3 regions of the Clostridium sp. M62/1 genome follow, and region 1 is predicted to be linked to each of the others. Evidence: riboswitches for the same ligand, from Rfam matches in the RefSeq annotation. Region 1 holds a riboswitch; each other region holds the start of a gene.
The links. A riboswitch is a leader RNA that binds a small molecule or an ion and turns the genes downstream of it on or off. The one in region 1 is predicted to bind FMN.
Positions count from the first base shown of each region.

Region 2: another riboswitch for FMN. It lies ahead of LK436_RS10625 (4Fe-4S binding protein); the one in region 1 lies ahead of LK436_RS06420 (ECF transporter S component).
Region 3: another riboswitch for FMN. It lies ahead of LK436_RS17875 (ECF transporter S component); the one in region 1 lies ahead of LK436_RS06420 (ECF transporter S component).

Region 1 covers NZ_CP085988.1:1,292,122-1,299,818, reverse strand. The annotation lists gene dxs (1-deoxy-D-xylulose-5-phosphate synthase) at 1-750, opposite strand, end outside; gene LK436_RS06445 (polyprenyl synthetase family protein) at 770-1,666, opposite strand; gene xseB (exodeoxyribonuclease VII small subunit) at 1,656-2,078, opposite strand; gene xseA (exodeoxyribonuclease VII large subunit) at 2,078-3,304, opposite strand; gene nusB (transcription antitermination factor NusB) at 3,350-3,793, opposite strand; gene LK436_RS06425 (D-alanyl-D-alanine carboxypeptidase family protein) at 4,167-5,753, shown strand; FMN riboswitch at 6,151-6,299, shown strand; gene LK436_RS06420 (ECF transporter S component) at 6,520-7,224, shown strand; gene LK436_RS06415 (pyridoxamine 5'-phosphate oxidase family protein) at 7,298-7,697, shown strand, end outside.
Region 2 covers NZ_CP085988.1:2,271,786-2,279,482, reverse strand. The annotation lists gene LK436_RS10635 (NlpC/P60 family protein) at 438-2,435, opposite strand; gene LK436_RS10630 (pyridoxamine 5'-phosphate oxidase family protein) at 2,735-3,136, shown strand; FMN riboswitch at 3,149-3,268, shown strand; gene LK436_RS10625 (4Fe-4S binding protein) at 3,668-4,297, shown strand; gene LK436_RS10620 (protein-ADP-ribose hydrolase) at 4,294-5,076, shown strand; gene LK436_RS10615 (SIR2 family NAD-dependent protein deacylase) at 5,051-5,902, shown strand; gene LK436_RS10610 (AAA family ATPase) at 6,051-6,701, opposite strand; gene LK436_RS10605 (RluA family pseudouridine synthase) at 6,895-7,697, opposite strand, start outside.
Region 3 covers NZ_CP085988.1:3,849,361-3,857,057, reverse strand. The annotation lists gene LK436_RS17900 (V0D/AC39 family V-type ATPase subunit) at 1-134, shown strand, start outside; gene LK436_RS17895 (V-type ATP synthase subunit F) at 127-447, shown strand; gene LK436_RS17890 (V-type ATP synthase subunit A) at 496-2,265, shown strand; gene LK436_RS17885 (V-type ATP synthase subunit B) at 2,265-3,638, shown strand; gene LK436_RS17880 (V-type ATP synthase subunit D) at 3,653-4,312, shown strand; FMN riboswitch at 4,580-4,715, shown strand; gene LK436_RS17875 (ECF transporter S component) at 4,975-5,544, shown strand; gene LK436_RS17870 (CD3324 family protein) at 5,737-6,000, shown strand; gene LK436_RS17865 (hypothetical protein) at 6,318-7,025, shown strand; gene LK436_RS17860 (LacI family DNA-binding transcriptional regulator) at 7,045-7,697, opposite strand, start outside.

The DNA of each region.
Region 1 (7,697 bases):
CACCGGGCCGATATAGGTAACTCCCATATTTTCGAACCACATGCCGGGAATGAAGAGCTGCTTGATTCCATTTTTTGTCCTGGTGAGCGTCTGAACCATCCCGTTTCCCACCATCGGAATGCTTCTCAGGGCTGCCACCACTGATTTTTTCAGCTCATTATAGCCCTCATCGGCTCTGAGATTGCTCAGATACCGGGAGATTCCTCCTACATTTTTCGAGATGGACATGTTATTGTCGTTCAGCACAATAATAAAGTTCTTTTTGATCTGAGCCGCATTATTCAGAGCCTCGTAGGCCATGCCGCCGGTCAGGGCTCCGTCCCCGATCACGGAGATGACGGAATAGTTCTCCCCCCTCACATCTCTTCCCAGAGCCATCCCAAGGCCCGCCGAGATGGAAGTGGAACTGTGGCCTGTATCGAAGGCGTCAAAAGGACTCTCCTTGCGCTTCGGAAAGCCGCTCAGGCCGCCGTACTGACGCAGGCCGTCAAAGTTGTCCTTTCTGCCGCTCAGAATCTTGTGGGTGTAAGACTGATGCCCTACATCCCAGATCACCTTGTCCCTGGGCAGATCAAAGGCCAGAAAAAGGGCCATAGTCAGCTCCACCACGCCGAGATTTGAGGCCAGGTGACCGCCTGTATGGCTGATTTTTTCGATCAGGAACCGGCGTATCTCCTCTGCCAGCGCCTTAAGCTCTGTTTCATTAAGTGTTTTAATGTCATCAGGCCCGTTAATTCTCTCCAAAATCACAGCTGCACCCTCTTTCCTGTTATTTTTCTCTGTAAATCAGAAGGCGGATCAGGCCTTCCAGGAATTCGTTTTTCCCCGGAAGGGAGTGAAGCAGGCGGACAGCCTCATCGGACAGCCTCTCTGACTTGGCCCTGGCATTTTCAAGGCCCTCGAGGGTCACATAGGTTGTCTTATGATTCTTCTCGTCGCTTCCCACCGGCTTTCCGATCACTTCCTCATTTCCCGTCACGTCCAGAATATCGTCCTGGATCTGGAAGGCCATGCCCACATTGGCAGCAATCTTTTCCACCGTGTCAAGCTCCTCTTTTGACGCACCGGCAAGCACTGCGCCGATCATCATGGACGCCTCCAGGAGCGCTCCTGTTTTCAGCCTGTAGATAAAGTCCAGCTTCTCCCTGGGAACCGGTTTGTTGGTCAGCTCCACATCCACCGTCTGGCCGCCGATCATTCCGTAAATTCCTGTCTTTTCAGACAAAATGTGAATGCAGCGCCCGATTCTCCCTGCCATGACAGGGTCCGCTCCTGAAAGAAAGGCTCTGCTGGCAGTTTCCACCGCATAGATCAGAAGGGCGTCGCCGGCAAGAACTGCCATGTCGTATCCGTATGCCACCCAGGTGGTTTTCTTGCCCCTGCGGTACTCGTCATTGTCCATACAGGGCAGATCATCGTGGATCAGGGACGAGGTGTGAATCATCTCGATGGCTGCCATAAAGGGCTCCACCTCTTTTCCCTGCCCTCCGAAAAGCCGGTAGACCTCCCTCATCAGCAGAGGGCGCAGCCGCTTCCCGCCTGCCCTCACGCTGTAATTCATGGCCTCGAAAATCGTTTTCTGATGTCCCGTTTCCTGGGGAAGGTAGGAGAAAACAATCTCCTCTGTCTCCCTTGTATACTGTAAAAGCTGTTCCTTAAGCTCCATATTCTCCTCCCGTATCATTGACCGCCACAATCTGTTTTTCCACCCGGTCAATTTTTCCTGCGCAGGCCTTCACAAGCTTCATTCCCTCCTCGTAGTACCGGAAGGAATCCTCCAGAGAGCTGCTGCCGTCCTCCAGCTTCCTGATCATGAGATCCAGCTCCTCAAACAGCTCCTCAATGGAGCGGGGATCCTCGGACGAGCCGCCGGCGCCTGCCTCTTTCTCCTGTCCCCGGGAATTTTCCTGCCCGTCGCTTCCGGTCTTCCTGGTTCTCTTCCTGGCCGCCGTCTTTTTCTTCTCCGGTACAGACTGAGTCTCTGCCTCCATGCCGGCCTGCATGCCGGCCTTCTCCTGGGGCTTATCAAAAATCCAGCCGTACTCGCTGTCCTGCGCTCTTTCTTCTCTGTCTTCCATTAACTCTCCTCCTGGACTTCCAGTTTCTCATAAAGCTCTGTCTGCTCCGCTCTGGCCTCAATCTGCCCGTCCGCCAGACGGATGCTCAGGCGGTCGCCGGGCCTTACAGAGGCGGCATGGTCCACCCTGCGCCCCTCCTCATCGGTGATAAAGCCAAAGCCACGGCTCAGTTTCTCCAGGGGAGACTGTCCGTGGAGTCTTCCGCTCATGAGAGCCAGCCTGTGCCTGCAGTCTGACAGCCGCCTTTCCATCAGACGCTTCAGTTCATCCTCCGCCGACACAAGGCGCTGCCGTTTTTCATTGATCTGGCGCTGAGGATCGTGGAGACGAAGCTTCAGGCGGTACTGCTCCGTCTGATAGCGCACGCCGTCTATCTTCCTCTTAAGCCCTCTTGCAAGAAGCTCCTTTGCTCCCCGAAGCTGCGCCTCAAACTGGCCAAAGTCAAACACTGCCAGCTCAGCCGCTGCCGAGGGAGTGGGCGCCCTCAAATCGGCCACGTAATCAGCTATGGTCACATCCGTCTCGTGTCCCACAGCAGAAATCACAGGGGTACTGCAGCGGAAGATAGCCCGCGCCACAATCTCCTCATTAAAGGCCCACAGATCCTCGATGGAACCGCCTCCGCGGCCTGCAATGATCACGTCAAGCCCCATCCTGTCAAGGACCTCAATCCCCCTTGCAATGCTCTCTGCCGCTCCCTCTCCCTGCACCCTGGCCGGGTACAGCACAAGCTGCACATAGGGGTTTCTCCTTGAGGAGATGTTGATAATATCCCGGATGGCCGCCCCGGTGCTGGCTGTCACCACCCCAACCGTCCTGGCAAATTTCGGGATCGGCCTCTTGTACTCGGGGGCGAACATCCCCATCTCCTCCAGCTCATTTCTGAGCTTTTCAAACCGCCGGAACAGATCCCCTGCCCCGTCCAGGGCAATCTGGGATGCATAGAGCTGATATCGGCCGTCTCTCTCATAGACTTCCACGCTTCCCTTCACCACCACCTGCTGCCCGTCCCTCAGCTCAAAGTCCAGTCCGCCTCTGCGGCTCGCAAACATGACGGCCTGGATTGCCGCCAGCCCGTCTTTCAGCGTAAAATAGATATGGCCCGAGGTGTGGTACTTGCAGTTAGACACCTCTCCCTTAATGGAAATGCGGCTCAGGGCAAAGTCCTGAGCAAACATGTTTTTAATGTAGGCGTTTACCTGGGAAACTGAATAGACACCTGCCACCTGCGCTCCCTCCGTCGTTTCAAAAGCTCTCTGCCCAGCTGCCGCCTATACCAGCTTTGCCAGAATTCCGTTTACAAAGGCCGGAGACTCGTCGCCGCCGAACTTCTTTGCCAGCTCTACGGCCTCGTTGATGGCCACCTTGTCCGGCACCTCCTCGTCATAACGGATCTCAAACAGGGCCAGACGCAGAATCGTAAGCTCTACCTTTCCCATGCGCCTGGTAGTCCAGCCCTCGGCCGTCTCATTGATCGCGGTATCCAGCTCTGTAAGCTTTTCCAGAACCTTTTCTACCTTGTTTTTCACATAGCCGCTGTCGTAAACGTCCAGCTCCGGGCAGTGAATCAGTTCATAGACGCCGTCAGAGGTGTAATCGTCCTCCCTTGGTTCTGTAAAATACTGCTCTATCTGCTCCTTTGTCTCCCCCTCCGGGTAAAAATCAGCGCAGAACAGCAGCTTAAAGCAGTGCTCACGCAGTTCTCTTCTGGTCATAAAATGTATCCTCCTGATTTCTTCTGTCTTGGTCAGCCATTCACAGTCGACTATTACTCTAATTTATCATTATAACTGAATGAGAGAAATTCTACAATACTTACATGAAACATTAAACAAAACAATGCATAAAACATTTCTGTTCCATCCCCTGAATTGCTGTTCCTAAAACTTTTCTTCTTTCGGTTTACAGGTGAAAAGTTTCACGTTATACTTAATAAGATAGAAATAGGATAGAAATTTTGCCTGTAAGCACATGTCTGACTCGGCGGCAGCGCCGTACTCAGCCGGCAGGCAAAATATTTGCATTACTTTTTGTATTACATGATGATCATATTTGAAATTATATTTCATACAACGGAGGAATTTGAAAATGAATTTAAGACGGATCCTCAGGCCGGGCCTGGCCCTGCTGCTCTCTCTGCAGCTTATGCTGTCATCTTCCCTCACAGCTCTGGCCGCTCCTGAATGGCCAAGCGATACAGGAATTATGGCTGACATCGGAATTGTGATTGACGCTGATTCCGGGGCAGTGCTGTTTGGTCAGGGCATCCATAACCAGTCGCCGCCGGCCAGTATCGCAAAGCTTCTGACAGCACTGGTAGTGGTAGAAAACAGCAGTCTTGACGATATGGTCACCTTCTCCCATGACGCCGTGTACAATGTGGAGTCGGGAAGCGGAAACAAGAAAAATATCGAGGAGGGCGATGTCCTGTCCGTGCGCGACTGTCTCTATCTGCTGCTTCTGCAGTCCAGCAACCAGGCAGCCAACGCTCTGGCCGAACATGTGGCTGGAAGCCGAGATGCCTTTGTGGAGATGATGAATGAAAAGGTCAGTGAACTGGGCTGCGTGGACGACACCCACTTTGCAAATCCTTCCGGCCTTAACGATGACACCCAGCACGTTTCTGCCTATGACATGGCACTGATCGCAAAGGCAGCCTTTGACAACCAGCAGGTTTATGAAATTGCCAGCACAAAGTCCTACAAGCTGCCTGCTACCATCAACAACCCAAACGGCGTCACCTGCACCAATGAGCACCGGCTGATCATCACGGAGGACGAGACAAGCGAGCTTTACTATCCGGCCGCCAAGGCGGGAAAGACGGGCTACACCTCCCTGGCCGGGAACACCCTTGTCACCTGTGCAGAAGAGGACGGCAGATGTCTGATCTCTGTCATCCTGAAGGGCCAGCCGTCCCCCAACTATTTCCTGGACGGAAAGAACCTGCTTCAGTTCGGATTTGAACGGTTTCAGAACCTTTCCGTGCCGGACAATGAAACCCGGTACGTCACAGGGGAGGAGTCCGTGGCTGTAAACGGAACCGAATACAGCCCGTCTGATCTGGAAATCGAGGCAGGAACTGTCATCACTATCCCAAAGGACGCTTCCTTCCAGGATGCCGCCCTGGAGCTTGTGACTGTTCTTCCTGACAGCCATCCCGACCGCGCTGTCGCCCTTCTCCAGTACACCTACAACGACCGAAAAATCGGACAGGCCTACCTGCTTTTAAAAGAAAGTGCAGTGCCTGCTTCCAGTGAGAGCACAGGAACCGGCGAAGCAGAATCCTCTTCCCCTGATTCCGGCAGCTCTGAGGCTCCCGGCGAATCCGGCGCGGGCTTCTCTCTCCCCGCCCCAACCCTTCCGGCTGTCGCAGTTTCTCTTCTCGTTCTGGCAGCGGCTCTGATCGGAGCCTACACTGTATACTCGAGAAAGAAAGAGGCCGAGGACTTGAGACGCCGCCGTGAACGCCGTATGCAGAGGCTCCGGGAGGAAAACTACACGGAGGAAGAGTTCTTCCAGCTGCTCAATGAGAGAAAGCGCCTGGCCTCCGAACACGGGCAGAGCCTTTCATCTGCCGGCCGTTCCGGCCGCAGGAAGAAAAAAGCTTCCTCTGAGAAACACATCGAAGATGTCAGCAAAGACTTTGACTCTGAGGAAGAGCAGGGACCTTTATAAGAGGTGTGCCTTCCTCTGCCTCAGAGATTCCCTGTCAGTGAGGATGCCTTCTTCTGCAGAAGGCATCCTCTTTTGTCTCTCCGTTCCCACGTTCCGAAAGCTCTGCAGCTCCGACTCTTCCCTTCCTGTTTCCTGCATCCGCCTCCCCCAGCCGCTGAGCAGCCGTTTCAATGAATTTCTGTACAGGGAAATAGTTATAAAATTAGTAACAGTTCAGCCATATATCTTCTTGCCCGCTTAAAGCGGACAAGAAGCGTCTGGCGTCGGAATCTTCGCATGGCTGAACTGTAACTAAAATATTTGAAATTTTGAAATTTTCTCTTTACATTTTCCCTTTCAGGGTATATACTTCAAACTATAGATGACGTCGAAAGACACATTGATACAATTCCATATCTGAAGTCTTTGTGGCAGGGTGGAAGTCCCTACCGATGGTTACAGTCCATGACCTGACGGCGTAAAGCGCGTAAAACGCGTATAAGGCCTGATGCTGATCTGGTGAAATTCCAGAACCGACGGTTACAGTCCGGATGAGAAAAGACGTTTTCTGTAACTCTACCTGAAGACCGTTGTGTTTTCAGGCTTTTTTGCTGTATGGCGGCTTTTTCAGGCTGCACGGCAAAAGCCTGCGGGCAGAAGCACAGAAGGATGCCCGGTAAGGCGAAACAGACCGTGATAAACCCCTGCAGAACACAGGACTGTCACGGCAGCGCACAGGGCGGACTTTTCCCTCTGTGTTATCATCAAATTTCAGGAGGACAGAAAAATGAACCAGAAACTGAACACAAAACAGCTGACACTCTGCGGACTTATGGGGGGACTCTCGGCAGCCCTGATGTTTTTTCGATTTCCCCTGCCGTTTATGCCGCCGTTCATGGACTTTGACTTTTCCGGCCTGGTGGAGATCATCGGCGGATTTACCATGGGGCCCTTCGCCGCTCTGGCAATTATTACCCTGAAAATTATCCTGAAAATACTCTGGCAGGGCAGCTCCTCTGCCTGGACCGGAGAACTTCAAAACTTTATGTTAAGCTGCGCTTACGTGCTTCCGGCTGTCTTCATCTACAGCACCCGCAAGACAAAGCTGAGGGCAGTCATCGGCATGTCTGCCGGGACCGTCATCTGTGCGGTGACTGCCGTATTTACAAATCTCTATATCATTATCCCCTTTTATACCTCCTTTATGGGGATTGGGATGGATGATATTCTGTCCATGTGCCGGGCAGTCAACCCTCTTCTCTCCACAGAATTATCTCTGGCTCTCCTGGGGATCATCCCCTTCAACCTCATAAAAAACGGAGTGCTGTCCGTTCTGGCCTTTGCCGTCTACAAGAAGATAAGCCGCCATATCAAACAGTTTGTCTCCTGCCAGGGCGGGCAGAGCCAGCCCTCCCGACAGCCGGCAGCTGTCAGGATCAAAAATTCGGATGAAGGCAGCCAGAAGGGCAGCACGGAACATCCGAACAGCTAGGACTCAGACAGCCTGAGTCAGGTCTCTTTAAAACAGCGCAGATGACAGACTTAACAGGAAAGGAAACCGAATTATGAAATTCAGCAGAGAAAAAAATCTCACCTTTGAGCAGGCCACGGCCCTGATGTTTGAACAGCTGGGTCAGTGGAAAATCATGGCTCTGGCCTCCAGCGTAAACGACTATGTGATGGTGCGCAATGTGAGCTGCCTTTTTTACGACAAAAAAATCTACTTTAAGACGGACAAAAATTTCCGGAAGACGAAACAGCTTTTTGAAAATCCCCGGGTGGCCATGTGCTGGAGCGGCGTCCAGGTGGAGGGGACTGCCAGAAACCTGGGACTTGTGACACAGGAGCCAGGAAGGCGTTTTGAGAAAGGCTACAGGAAATATCTCTGGAAAAGCTATAACGCCTACAGCCATGAGGATACTGAAATTCTGATTGAGGTGACGCCGAAATTCGTGGAAATCTGGG
Region 2 (7,697 bases), 980 kb from region 1:
GAAGATTGCAAGGAGCGCAGCATAAAACACAAAAAACACAAATTAATCCCAGGAACAGGCCATGGACCTTGTGAAGGCACAAACAGGAACCGGTGAAAGGCAAAAGAGCTGTATAAACCGCTTTTCGCACAAACTATTCGATAAACTATTCTTTCACGAATAGTTATAGATGAAGGTGGCTCTTCTGTTCCGTAAGATGTTTTCCGGTTTGTTATCGGTGATTCTGGTTTTCATGTGCTGCTGTGCTATGCAGGTCCAGCCGGGTGAACTGATGGCGATATACTGAATCATTGATAATCTATAAAAATCCCCTGTAGCCATGCCCCAGGGGAAAAGTTTTTTTATCCGATTTCCTTCAGCATCAGGTTCCGGCCTTCCAGAACGGTTTGGACAAAAGCAACAGGTTCATCTTTTTGCTCTATTTCAAACCATTATCCCTATTCCACTAAACTCCGGTAATCAGTCCATTCCCTGTTCGTATGACTTACTGTCACGTTATTGGTATTTCCGGCGCTCTCGTGGATACATATCATATCCCCCGTCGCCTCATCCCATCCCAGAAACATAACAACATGGGCATCATCTCCTGATATAACTGCAATATCTCCCGGCTTCAGCTCCTCCTTTGTGACTGCTCTTCCGCTCTCGGCCAGACTGCTGGTGCCTGCACTTGTAATCGGGGAGCCCAGAACCGACCAGTAAACCCAGTTGATCCATCCGGAACAGTCGAGGCCTTTTAAGGTGCGCCCCATTGTGTCCGGAGATGTCAGCGAAAAGAAGTTGTTTCCGCCAAATCCAGGGCAGGCCGGTTTTCCTCCATAGTAATATGGAACCTTTCCCACGGAATCCAGCGCAAAAGCTATCAGGGACTTTCTCTCCGCCGACAGCTCATCAGGCAGGAGGCTCATATACGTTTCATATTCCTGTCTCGTAAGCGTCTTTCCAAAGGACACTGCCGGGCGGGTAAAGCCGAACTGTGCCTCCCAATCCTGGTCAGCCAGGGCACACGCCGCCTTCATGGTATCGTCATTCCACCCCGGCCAAATCAGAGTCTCTGCCATGGCAGAATAAACGGCATCTTCCGGGCTCTCCTCCTCTGCAGCTTCTGTCTCCTGTATGCCCTGAGCCAGCAAAAAAAGATTGTTCTTTTCGTCAAGGCCGTTGATACGGACAGTTACTGTGACGTCCACATGTCCCGGGCACCCTGAAAAGTTCTCTCCGTCTCCCGTCTCCTGTCCCGCCGAAGCCTGCTGTGCCATTTCCTGGCTGATGTCAGGTATCTGCTGACGATTTATCTTTTCTCCCTCTGCATTACCTGTCTTCTCGCTGTATTTGGTTTTTACTGAAACTCCTGTACCTTGGCTGTTCTCATTTTTTACCGAAACATCCCCATTTTGGCTGTTCTCGCTTTTTACTGAAGTATCCATATTTTGGCTGTTTCCATTTTTTACTGCATTTCCTGCAGCTTCGCTGTCTGCTTCATTGTCTGTATTTTCTTTGCTTACAGTTTCTCCGCTCTGTTCTCTGCTGTCTGTACTTGCCGTATGGTTCTCTACCGCCTTCGCCGCCCCTTCGTCTGTCTGAGCTTTTGGATCGGAAGCCGGCCCGGAGGGCATCTGCACTGCCTGCCCTTCAGCTGAAATCTCTGCAGCTTTTTCCTGATTCAGAGTTTCATTTTCTGGAAGCACCTCTCTCTTAGGCACACTTTCTGTTTCCCCGCTCTCCTCCTCTTCACAGCCGCCGCAGTAATAGACAGAGCCTACAGAAATATCATACTGGTGAGAAAGCTCCCACAATTTAAAGGCATAGTCTTCTGTTGCTTCATAGTCATCCCAGGAGTGGTAATAGGCATAAACACTGGCTAAGGACAAAATTTCCTGTGAGTTGGTATAGCTTTCATCTGCCTGGGCATCTCCGTCTAAAAACTGCAGATGGATGCTCGTCCTGTATGGAAGCCGGTTCAAATCATGGTAAATTCTGTACATCCACTCCTGTTCCTTCTCATTCAGCTTTTCAAAAAGCTTTCCGCCCAGAGACTGAAGGTGATGGGACGGATTGAGCAGGCAGAGCCCTCTCTGTATCTCCTGAAACATCAGATTCTCCATCCCCGCTGCATTCCCTGGCTGTGAAAAGAGATATGCCAGATTCAGACTGAGGGCAGACGGGGTGTATCCGGCTCCCATATTCGACGGCTGAAGGTGTTCCAGAAACTCCTGACAGTACCAGGCAGCCTTCTTTAGAACACCCGTTTCTTTGGCACCTGTGTCTGTGAACACTTTCGTATTCCTTCCATCTATTCTGAGGCCGGCTTCAGCACCTGCCTTTCTCACCACAGCCTCCTCTTTTAAATTTTTTTTCTCATCCTCTCCGCCTTCATTTTCCTCAAAAGCGGCAAGTCCGCTGATGTCCGTATATTGTGAAATTTTAACTGGCAAAATCGAGGCCGCCGCCAGGGTAGCGGCAGCTGCTATGTATGTTCTGAGCTGATTGGTCATATCTGTATTTCGGCGTTTCGCCTGTCTCCCATCTGTAAAACTTAACTGAAAATAACCTGTACTAATAACATATCACGAACGCTCTTTCCATATCAATCACAAATCACAAAATTTTTGAATCAGAACGTCAGGCTTTCATGGTTACAAACAGGTAACTATGCCACAATATTGTGCGTACTTCACAGTCCGCACAAAGGAGATTACAATAAGCTCATAAGAAAACACAGGAGGTATTCATCATGAACGAAGTTGTTAAATTTTTACAGGAAAATCCCGTACAGTATCTGGCTACCGTAGGCCGTGACGGAAAGGCCAAGTGCCGCCCCTTCATGTTTGCCGGTGAGCTGGATGGCAGGCTGTGGTTCTGCACCAACAGCACCAAGGAAGTCTACAAGGATATGCAGGCCAATCCCAATATTGAGATTTCTGTTTCCAGTCCGGCTTATGCGTGGATCCGTCTGAACGGCGAGGCCGTTTTCGAGAACAACATGGCCGCCAAAGAGATGTGCATCCGGAACCCCATTGTCAAGGGACAGTATGGTGAGGCGGCCAACCCGATCTTCGAGGTGCTCTACCTGAAGAACGCTCACGCTGTGATTGCCGACTTCTCCGGCAATCCGCCTAAGGAGTATGACCTGTAAGAAGAGCTTTCCAACTATCTTCGGGGCAAGGTGGAATCCCTGACCGGCAGTGATAGTCTGCGAACTGCATCAGCAGCCGAAACGGTGAAATCCCGTTGCCGACGGTAATAGTCCGGATGAGAGAAGATATGACAGGAGCAGCCCCGCAGGAATCAAACCTTGTGGGGATTGTTCCTAATCTAAATCATATCTCAATAGGAGAATCATGAAAACGATTGCCGCGCAAAAAAGAACGTCGATTCAGAATGTGCGTATGCTCGCAGTGAGTGCCGTGCTCTCTGCTATTTCTTTTGTGTCTGCCTTTTTTGAATTTTATTCTGCTTCCCGTATTTGAAGCATTCATGCCGTTGGACCAGCTGATTGCTTCTTTTGGCCAGTTTATTCCCTTCATCAGGACGAAACTCGATGTTGTGCTGTTCAGCGCGTTTCCGTTCAGTTTACTGAAAGGAATCGGTATCAGCCTTGCCACCATACCGCTTTATAAACGGCTTGCCCCGATATTAAAGGGCAGACAGAAATAGGAGATTCATCATGCAGACAAGAAATTATCTGAAATATATCGCGGAAGAAATCCATTCTTCCGCATTTGCCACTGTGGACAGCCAGGGGCGGCCCGTCACCTGCGCCATCGACATCATGGACTATGATGAAAGCGGCCTCTATTTTCTGACCGCAAAAGGGAAGAACTTTTATGACCGCTTGAAAGCCAATGAAAATATCGCCTTTACTGCCATGAAGGGAGAAGATACCCTTTCCTGCGTGGCCGTATCAGTGCAGGGCAAGGCAAAAGAAATCGGCCCGGATAAATTGCCTGACTTGTTCCGTAAAAATCTGTACATGGAGAAAATCTATCCAGATATACCCTCCCGCAGCGCTCTCACTGTGTTCAAAATCTACGAGGGGGCTGGCGAATGGTTCGACCTTTCTAAACGGCCCATAGACCGGGCCAGTTTTTCTTTCGGGGGCGCACAGGCAAAGGAAACTGGCTACTTTGTGACAGATAAATGTATCGGCTGCAAACTGTGCTACTCGAAATGTCCGCAGAAATGCATTGATATTACACAAAAGCCCGTCGCGATTGAACAGGAACACTGCCTGCACTGCGGGAACTGCTTTGAAATTTGTCCCGCAGGGGCAGTCGAAAGGAGGCAGTCCCCATGACACAGCCAATTACCCAGGGACAGCGGCTTGACTTCCTTATCCGCTGCTTGCTGAACGAAAACGAGGAATATAAAAATAGAGAGATTCCTGCCGGACAGCCGGATAAGCGTCGCCTTTTGCGAAGCCTGATGAATGTGCGGCCGCCTGTACCAGCCAGTGAAGAATTTTTGAAAGTGCAGGACGCCTATCTGCAGGAACGGCTTGCAGAGCGGGGCGTTACAGAACCGGAGAATCTAACGCCGATACAGCCGGGAATATATCTCTGGCAGGGCGATATCACCACCCTTGCCGCTGACGCCATTGTAAATGCGGCGAACAGCCGGATACTGGGCTGTTTTGTTCCCTGTCACGGCTGCATTGACAACGCTATTCACACTTACGCAGGCATACAGCTCCGTATGGAGTGTGCCCGCATTATGGCTGGACAGAGGAAAGAAGAAGCCACAGGCAAGGCAAAAATCACGAAAGCCTACAATCTGCCTTGCCGCTATGTGCTGCACACCGTGGGGCCCATCATCTACGGAACCGTCACAAAGACAGACTGTGAACTGCTGGCAGGCTGCTATCGCTCTTGTTTAAAATTAGCGGCAGCTTACGGTTTGAAGAGCGTGGCATTTTGCTGTATATCCACTGGCGAATTTCATTTTCCAAATGAACTGGCGGCAGAGATTGCCATACAGACAGTCAGGACATGGCAGCAGCAGAATTCAAACAGAATCGAGGTGATCTTCAATGTTTTCAAAGACAGCGACTATGAAATCTACAAACGTCTGTTATGATAAAATATCGCGGCTGAAACACCAACTGGATACTGCAGATGCAGTTATCATCGGCGCCGGTGCTGGACTTTCCGCTTCAGCTGGCTTTACTTATACAGGAGAACGCTTTGAAAAATATTTTGGGGACTTCATTCAAAAGTATGGTTTCCGCGATATGTATTCCGGCGGCTTCTATCCCTTTGAAACTTTAGAGGAACACTGGGCATACTGGAGCCGGTATATCTACATCAACCGCTATCTGGACGCGCCAAAACCTGTATACGGCGATCTTCTGAGGCTGGTGCGGGACAAGGACTATTTCGTGCTGACTACCAATGTAGACCACTGTTTCCAGAAGGCCGGATTTGATAAGCACAGGCTGTTCTACATACAGGGCGATTATGGCCTTTGGCAGTGTTCCAGACCCTGCAGCCAGAAGACCTACGACAACGAAGCCGTTGTCAAAAGGATGCTGACCGAACAAAAGGACATGAAAGTGCCCGGTGAATTAGTGCCCCACTGCCCCGTATGCGGAGCGCCTATGTCTATGAATCTGCGGGCAGATATGACTTTTGTCGAAGATGAAGGCTGGCACAGGGCCGCTCAGCGCTATGAAGATTTTCTTCGCCGCCATGAAAGAATGCATATTCTCTATTTGGAATTGGGCGTAGGCGGCAACACGCCGTCTATCATCAAATATCCTTTTTGGAGGATGACCTGTCAGAATCCAAAGGCCGCCTATGCCTGTGTAAATCTTTCAGAAGCCTACTGCCCGAAAGAGATTCAGAGACAGGCTATTTGTATTGAAGGCGATATAGGCAGAACTTTGAATGCGCTCCATTCCTAAAACGGCCAAGCCAGCCCATACTTTTTATCGTACACAGCAAAGAGCCGCAGGCTGAAAATCATTGAAACAATTGAAACAATGCTCAGCCTGCGGCTCTTCTTAACGGCGGTTATAAAGCTGTTTTATTTAGCTATTTTATTTAGCTGTTTTATTTCTCTGACGGTTTATTTTTCCGATACTCCATCTTTGTCTCTGCAAATGCCTTAATAATCTTCACTGCCCCTTCATAGCCAACGGCACTGCTGTTGATGCACAGATCATAGCTCTTGCAGTCTCCCCAGCGCTTGCTGGAATAGTAATTGTAATAGCTGGAACGCCTTTTATCCGTCTTAATCATAATTTCTTTTGCCTTTGAGCGCTCTATATTGTGCCGCTCCATCAGATGGCGGATTTTATCTTCCTCATTTCCGCAGATAAACACAGAAACCATTCCCGGATAGTCGGCAAGCGCATAGTCAGCACAGCGGCCCACGATCACGCAGGATTCTTCCTCGGCCAGCTTCTTAATCGCATCGAACTGTGCCAGAAAAACCTTCTGATTTAAAGGCATATCAAGATAACCGCCTCCCGAATATCCGACGGAATAGGAATCCATAATCAGAGAATAGAGAAAGCTGTTTGTAGGCTTTTCATCGTGTGATTTAAAAAGCTCTTCGCAGAGTCCGCTGTGCTTTGCCGCAAGTGTCAGCAGCTCCTTGTCATAGCACTTAACACCCAGATCATTGGCCAGCAGCTGGCCGATATGGCGGCCCGCACTTCCGCTTTCACGTCCTATTGTAATCACAAGATTATGTTTCATAATAACACACTCCCCTCTGCCCGACTACTATAATTATGCTATCTATACTGATAGTATAACGCAAATTTTCCGAAAAGTCATCTATTTTTTTGCATATAAAAAATATTTATGTGCTATTAGACAAATTTTCATAAATTGTGCACATAAAAGCTCTGTCGGAACCAGAAGGAAGATTAGATTTCTCTGACTGAGCTTATCCAATTTTTCTAAGCTTATCTAAAAGCTCGGAAAAATATTCCGGAAGAGGGGCTGAAAATTCCATATAATTTCCGGTTCTCGGATGGACAATGCCGAGCACTCCTGCATGGAGTGTCTGACCCTGCAGCTTAAAAGGGATCTTGGACGGGCCGTAGACGCTGTCCCCTAAGAGCGGATGGCCGATGCTTGCCATATGGACGCGGATCTGGTGTGTCCTCCCCGTTTCAAGCTGACATTCCACGTAGGTAAACTGGCGGAACCGTTCCAGCACCCGGTAGTGGGTGACAGCCTCTTTTCCGTTTTTCCGGTTAATACTCATTTTTTTCCGATCCACCGGATGCCGTCCTATGGGGGCGTCTACCGTCCCCTCGTCCTCCTGGATTACCCCGTGGACAATGGCAAAATATTTTCTGGTGATGGAGTGCACCTTGAGCTGCTCTGCTATTGCATTGTGGGCAAAATCATTCTTGCACACAATCAGAACACCTGTCGTGTCCATATCAATCCGATGGACGATACCTGGCCTCAAGACGCCGTTGATCCCGGAAAGCCCGTCCCGGCAGTGGTACATCAGCCCGTTTACCAGAGTCTGGCTGTAGTGGCCCGCAGCCGGATGGACGACCATTCCCTTGGGCTTATTGACCAGGATAATGTCTGAATCCTCATAGATAATGTCAAGGGGGATATCCTCCGCCTTAATTTCCGGCTCTGCCGCCTCCGGCACCTCAAATTCAATCTTCTCTCCGGCAGACAGTTTATAGCTGTTTTTGACCGTCCGTTTGTCCACCTCCACAAGCT
Region 3 (7,697 bases), 1.3 Mb from region 1:
CAGCGGGCCCTCTGGTGGCCTACCTGCTTGCCAGGGAAAATGAGATTAAAACTGTGCGGATCATCCTGACAGGAAAGCTGAACGGCCTGCCGGATGAGAGCATCAGGGAAAGGATCAGGGAAATGTATGTATAAGATAGCGGTCATCGGAGATTACGACAGCATTTACGGCTTTGCTGCCCTGGGGCTTGACACATTTCCCGTAAAGGAAGCAGAGGAAGCGGAAGAGCTGTTTTACCGCCTGGCCTCCGGGGATTACGCCGTCATCTATATTACGGAGGCGGCAGCCGCCGGTATCGGCCATGCGATCGAAAAGTTTAAGGAGAGTCTGCTCCCGTCCGTCATCCTGATTCCCGGTGTTTCCGGGAATACGGGCAAGGGGATCGAGAGAGTCAAGAGCTCCGTGGAGCAGGCAGTGGGTTCGGATATATTGTTCGGCACAGTTTAGCCGGGCTGACAGGGAAAAGATTAGAAGAAAGGTGGGTGAAGCCTTCCAATGAGCAAAGGTGTGATTAAAAAGGTAGCAGGCCCGCTGGTCATTGCAGAGGGGATGCGGGATGCAAATATGTACGACGTAGTCCGGGTCAGCAGCCAGCGGCTGATTGGAGAGATCATTGAGATACACGGGGATCAGGCGTATATCCAGGTTTACGAGGAGACCTCGGGACTGGGGCCGGGGGAGCCGGTGGAGTCCATGGATATGCCGCTGTCCGCTGAGCTGGGACCGGGACTCATCACGAGTATTTACGACGGAATCCAGCGTCCTCTGGACGATATTATGAAGATAACAGGGAGCAATAACCTGAAGAGAGGCGTGGAGGTTCCCTCCTTAAAGCGTGACCTGAAATGGAATTTCGTTCCCACAGTGAAGGCCGGCGATGAGGTAGAGGCCGGAGATATTATCGGAACCGTGCAGGAGACCATTGTGGTCGTACACAGGATCATGGTTCCAAACGGCGTAAAGGGCACCGTAAAGGAGATCCGGTCAGGAGAGTTTACAGTGGAGGAGACAGTGGCTGTCATATCAACGGAAAACGGAGACAGGGAGCTGACCCTGATGCAGAGATGGCCCGTCAGACAGGGGCGGCCCTACCAGAAAAAGCTGCCGCCTGAGATGCCTCTTGTGACAGGCCAGAGGGTCATCGACGCCTTCTTTCCTATCGCCAAGGGCGGCGTGGCCGCAGTTCCGGGGCCGTTTGGAAGCGGCAAGACCGTGATCCAGCACCAGCTGGCCAAGTGGGCGGAGGCCGATATCGTGGTCTATATCGGCTGCGGCGAGCGCGGAAATGAGATGACAGATGTATTAAACGAGTTTCCGGAGTTAAAGGATCCCAAGACAGGCCACTCGCTGATGCAGAGGACGGTGTTAATCGCCAATACCTCCGATATGCCTGTGGCTGCCAGGGAGGCTTCCATTTACACGGGAATTACCATTGCGGAGTATTTCAGGGACATGGGCTACTCGGTGGCCCTGATGGCCGATTCCACCTCCCGCTGGGCCGAGGCTCTCAGAGAGATGTCAGGCCGTCTGGAGGAGATGCCCGGCGAGGAGGGCTACCCGGCTTACCTGGGAAGCCGTCTGGCTCAGTTCTACGAGAGGGCAGGCCATGTGATCTGCAAAGGAAAGGACGGCAGAGAGGGAGCTCTGTCCGCCATCGGAGCCGTTTCCCCTCCGGGAGGCGACATTTCCGAGCCTGTTTCCCAGGCGACGCTGCGCATCGTGAAGGTATTCTGGGGACTCGACTCGTCCCTGGCCTACAAGAGGCATTTCCCGGCTATCAACTGGCTGACCAGCTATTCGCTCTATGTGGACAACATGGGCAAGTGGTTCAACGAGCACGTTTCATCGGAATGGATGACCTGCCGTCAGGGCATGATGAGCCTTCTGCAGGAGGAGGCAGAGTTGGAGGAGATTGTAAAGATGGTAGGCATGGATGCGCTGTCGCCTTCTGATCGCCTTAAGATGGAAGCGGCCCGCTCCATCCGCGAGGACTTTCTGCACCAGAACTCCTTCCACGAGATTGACACCTATACGTCCCTGAGAAAGCAGTTCCTCATGATGAAGCTGGTGCTCGCCTTCTACGATGAGTCAAGGAAGGCCCTGGAAAACGGGGCAAACGTGCAGGGGTTAATCAAGATGGCTGTGCGGGAGAAGATCGGCCGTTTCAAATACGTGACGGACGATGAGATTGAGAGGGAATACGAGGCAGTTAAAGAGGAGCTTGGGAAGGAAATTGACGACGTGCTCAGAAGGGAGGACTTCTAATGCCAAAGGAATACAGAACCATACAGGAGGTTGCAGGTCCTCTGATGCTGGTGCGGGGCGTTGAGAATGTGACCTACGACGAGCTGGGAGAGATTGAGCTGGCAAACGGAGAGACAAGGCGCTGCAAGGTCCTTGAGATCGACGGGGGCAATGCCCTGGTACAGCTGTTTGAGAACTCCACAGGAATTAACCTTTCCAACAGCAAGGTGCGTTTTCTGGGAAGGACCATGGAGCTTGGGGTGTCTGAGGACATGCTGGGACGCGTCTTTGACGGACTGGGACGCCCCATCGACGGAGGGCCTGAGATCCTTCCGGACGAGAGAAGGGACATTAACGGACTTCCCATGAACCCGGCTGCCAGAAGCTACCCCCAGGAGTTTATCCAGACAGGAGTTTCTGCCATCGACGGACTGAACACTCTGGTAAGAGGACAGAAGCTGCCCATCTTCTCGGCTTCCGGCCTTCCCCACGCAAACCTGGCGGCCCAGATTGCAAGACAGGCCAAGGTGCGGGGGACAGATGAGCAGTTTGCCGTTGTCTTTGCAGCCATGGGAATTACCTTCGAGGAGTCCCACTTCTTTACGGAGAGCTTTAAGGAGACGGGAGCCATCGACCGGACCGTGCTCTTTATCAATCTGGCAAACGATCCGGCCGTAGAGCGAATCGCCACCCCGAAGATGGCGCTGACGGCGGCGGAGTACCTGGCCTTTGAAAAAAATATGCACGTGCTGGTTATTCTGACGGATATTACAAACTATGCCGATGCCCTGAGAGAGATCTCCGCGGCCAGGAAGGAGGTTCCGGGCCGCCGCGGCTATCCGGGATACATGTATACGGATCTGGCCTCCATCTATGAGAGAGCAGGGCGGCAGAACGGGAAAACTGGCTCCATTACCATGATCCCGATCCTTACCATGCCCGAGGATGATAAAACCCATCCGATCCCGGACCTGACGGGCTACATCACAGAGGGGCAGATCATCCTGAGCCGTGAGCTCTACAGAAAGGGAGTTATGCCGCCTATCGACGTGCTTCCGTCCCTGTCCCGTCTGAAGGATAAGGGAATCGGCGAGGGAAAGACGAGAGCCGACCACTCCAACACCATGAACCAGCTCTTTGCAGCCTACGCAAGGGGCAAGGAGGCCAAGGAGCTGATGGTTATTCTGGGTGAGGCGGCCTTGTCCGACGTGGATCTGATTTACGCGAAATTTGCCGACGCCTTTGAGAAGGAGTACGTTTCCCAGGGCTATGAGACAGACAGGAGCATTGAGGAAACCTTAAAGATTGGCTGGAAGCTGCTCTCCATCCTTCCGAGAAGCGAGCTGAAGAGAATCGACGACAAGTTCCTGGATATGTACTACGGGAAGGAATAGGGGAGGTGTGAAGCATGGCTCAGGCCCAGGTGAACCCCACCAGAATGGAGCTTACAAGGCTCAAAAAAAAGCTGACCACAGCTGTCAGAGGCCACAAGCTCTTAAAAGACAAGCGAGATGAGCTGATGCGCCAGTTCCTCGATTTGGTCAGGGAAAATATGGCTCTCAGACAGAAAGTGGAGGACGGAATACGGAGCGCGAATTTAAACTTTGTCATTGCCAGGGCGGGAATGAGCGAACAGGCCCTGAACACCGCTCTGATGGCGCCGAAGCAGGAGGTGTATCTGGAAGCCGGGAAAAAGAATATCATGAGCGTGGACATACCCGTGTTTGAGTACAAGACCAGGACGGCCAGCGAACATGATATTTATCCCTACGGCTTCGCCTTTACGTCCAGCGATCTGGACGGAGCTGTAAAGTCTCTGCAGGACGTGCTGCCGGAGATGCTGAAGCTTGCACAGACCGAGAAAGCCTGCCAGCTTATGGCGGCGGAGATTGAAAAAACCAGACGAAGGGTAAATGCCCTGGAACATGTCATCATCCCGGAAACCCAGAGGAATATCAAATATATTACCATGAAGCTGGATGAGAATGAGAGGAGTACCCAGATCCGGCTCATGAAGGTGAAGGATATGATGCTGGAGGAGGCACATCATTATAAAGATAGGGCATAAAAGTAGGGCATAAAAGTAGGCCATAAAAGCAAAAACTCAGAAACCGAGGGAACGGTTTCTGAGTTTTTCTTTTATGGCGGGGGGAGGAGTGTCGGGCGGGGGAGGGAGTGTAAGCGAGGGGGCTTTTGTGGAGGGGAAGGGAGTGTCAGGCGGAGGAGGGTGTAAGCGAGAATTTCTTTGATGGAGGGAATGGAAGGGGAGGGCAGATGGGGGAATGGTGATTAATATTTGACACGGCTTCTGATACGTGCTACTATGTAGTAGAAAAATCTGTTTCAGGGCGAGGTGAAATTCCTCACTGGCGGTGATGAGCTTTGGCTTCGAGTCCGCGAGCTTTCCTTTGGAGGGCAGAATGGGTGGGAACCCCATACCAACGGTACAGTCCGGATGAAAGAAACAAAAATACGGTTATGTATTTTTCTGGTCTTGAAATTTATTTTCAGGACCTTTTTGTTTCCTGTCAGATTCTTTTCTATATTCACAGCATTCAGGGCCGACGGCCCGGCAGGTCTGTTTTTGTGAAGGATAACCTGTGTGAAGGTGCTTCAGGGTGTCAGCAGAGAGCAGATATGAGGTATCAGGAGACGCCCGGGAGGAAAACGGAGAGTCAATCACAGAAACGGAAACTGCAGGCATACTTTTCTATCAGGAGGAATTTGAAGATGAACAAAACGATGACCCGCTATTCTCAGACAGGCAGGGATCAGACTCTGCGCCTTGTAAAGATGGGCTCCCTTGTGGCAGTTTCCATTGTGCTTGTGTACCTTATCCATTTTCCGCTGTTTCCGGCGGTTGCGTTTCTGGAGTACGATCCGGCTGATATTCCGATTTTAATAGGAACCTTTACCTTTGGACCGGCTGCGGGCCTTGCGCTCACCCTTGTGACCTCGGTGATCCAGGGCGTCACAGTCAGCGCAGGAAGCGGACTCTACGGGATTCTTATGCACCTGATCGCTACGGGAACACTTGTCGTGGCGGCTGGAACCATCTATCACAGGAAAAAGACAAAAACCTTTGCCGTGATCGGGCTGGCGGCGGGCACAGCGGCCATGGCTGCTGTCATGGTAGGGGCAAACCTGATTATCACACCTCTGTTTATGGGTGTGACCAGGGAAGTGGTATGGGATCTGATGGCCTTTATCATAGGCTTTAATGTTATCAAGGCGGGAATCAACGGCCTTGTCACCTTTATCCTGTACAAGCGGATCTCCAATTTCCTGAAACGGAATTAAATGCGTTCCAAGCAGAGAACGGAGGATGACAGCAGAACAGGTGAATGACGGAAGGAAGGGGTGGAGATGAAACTCAACGAGGCATGGCTCCATGCAAAGCCGGCAGGCTGCGACGCTTGCATGGAGATATAATAGTCGCAGAATGAGATGCCGGCTTTGCCTCCTGGCGATTATTTCAAGGAGGAAGCCTGCATGAAGTATATCAATGCGAGAGTGCTTCTGCCAGAACCGTTAGTCAGGGAGCTGCAGAGATATATCCAGGAAGGATATATCTACGTTCCAACCGATCAGACACAGCAAAAGCGGTGGGGAGAAGTATCCGGGTACCGGCAGGAACTGCAGCAGCGAAACAGCCGTATCACAGCGGAGTACCGAAATGGGGTCTCTGCGGAGGAACTGGCTGAAAAATACTGTCTGTCTGTACATGCCATACGAAAAATCATTTATCAGAAATAACCGGCAGGGGCCTCGATGACGGGCCCCTGTCTTTTTGATCTGTTGCAAAGATTTAAAGATTTTGTCCCTTTCAAAAGACACGGCGCCTCTCAAAAATAAGGGCACTCCCCGAGTACACACATACCCGGCCGCAGGAGAGCTTGACGGCTCCGGCGGCCCCGCGCCGGCAAGCCTCCCACCGGCGGGGAAGGTATGAGAACGGGCTTCCTCATTTGGGGACTTTTGATCTGGTACAGTTTCATTCTGTAAAGTCCCGTGTCTTGTTCTGCGCATGCAGACAGAGTATGATAAAAAGAAAAACAGTGAGGAGGAAGGATATGTGTACCAGATTTGTCTATCGGGGAGATGAGGTGATCACCGGGTTTAATTTTGATATAGATCCCGCTGTCTGGGATTATCAGATAATGGAGGAAGAGGACAGATTCTATATTGGAATTCTGCGCCCTGACGGAGCGCGGCATGCCTATCACGGTGTTCACCGAAACGGCAATGCCGGAACACTGCTGTATGTCCATGGAAATCCCGCAGGGACCTATGAGGACAGGGAAGGCTGTGTGACAGTGGCAGATCTGACGGAGCAGTTTATCCGGGCACAGATCACATTCGACGAGGCCTGTTCCATCGCCGGGACAAAGAAGATTGTCTATGCACCGGACGCGACTATGCAGGCCGTGCTGTCCGACAAAGGAGGGCGCACGCTGGTGATTGAGCCTGGAATCGGCTGCAGGGAAGATACGGGGAGGTATTCTCTCATGACAAATTATTCCCTGCTCTCCCCGGAAAGTACTCGCCCTTTCCTGGTTCCGGGTGATGACCGATACGAAAGAGCTGGGAGGATTCTGAGTCAATACGGAAATACCTTTGGGGTATCAGACGCATTTTCTCTCCTCCATGCCGTCCGGCAGGAGGGACCCTGGGCTACCAGAGTTTCTTTCGTTTTCTCCGCCAGGGAGCAGGCCGTCTGCTATGTGGAGAATAATCATTTTGAGCAGGTCAGAACCTTCAGGTTTCCGGCGGCCGGATAAAAAAGGACCGGGATGCATATTACAGCAGACTCGCTTCATCACCATGTGCACCTGTACAGGGGAGCGGTCTGCAGCTCTCCCTCTCTGCCATGTGGTGGGGCACGATGGTTTTAGTGGCCAGCAGGTTCGGGTTTTCAATGTGACTGATCATCTGTGCGGCGGCTTCGGTGCCCAGCTGCAGGGAGTGGACGTCAACAGAGGTAAGCTGAGGTCTTGTCAGCTTTGCAAAGATGGAGTTATTGAAGGAGACGACGGAAAGCTCCTCCGGGATCTGAATCCCGATATCCGTGCAGAGGCGTTCCAGCCAGGTGGCCAGAATATCGTCGCTGACGATGATGCCGGTAGGCCGCTCAGGACTTTTTAAAAGGGCCTCAAGCTGACAGCGCCCGGCCTCGGAGGAGATGGAGGCTTCGATAAAGTATTCCTGCCGCACTGGCAGCCCGTTTTCTGTCAGCGCCAGCATACAGCCGGCCTTTCTGTCGCCCACAAAGAGCTGGGAGTGATCGCCGGACAGGTAGGCGATGCGCCTGTGCCCCAGAGAGATCAGATACTGGGCAGCCTCCCTGCCGGCCAGGACATTGTCGTTGTCCACATAGATAGTCTGATTGGCATTTCTGAAAGCCTTTCCCACCAGCACATAGAGAAGCCCCTCGTCGAACAGATAGCTGATAA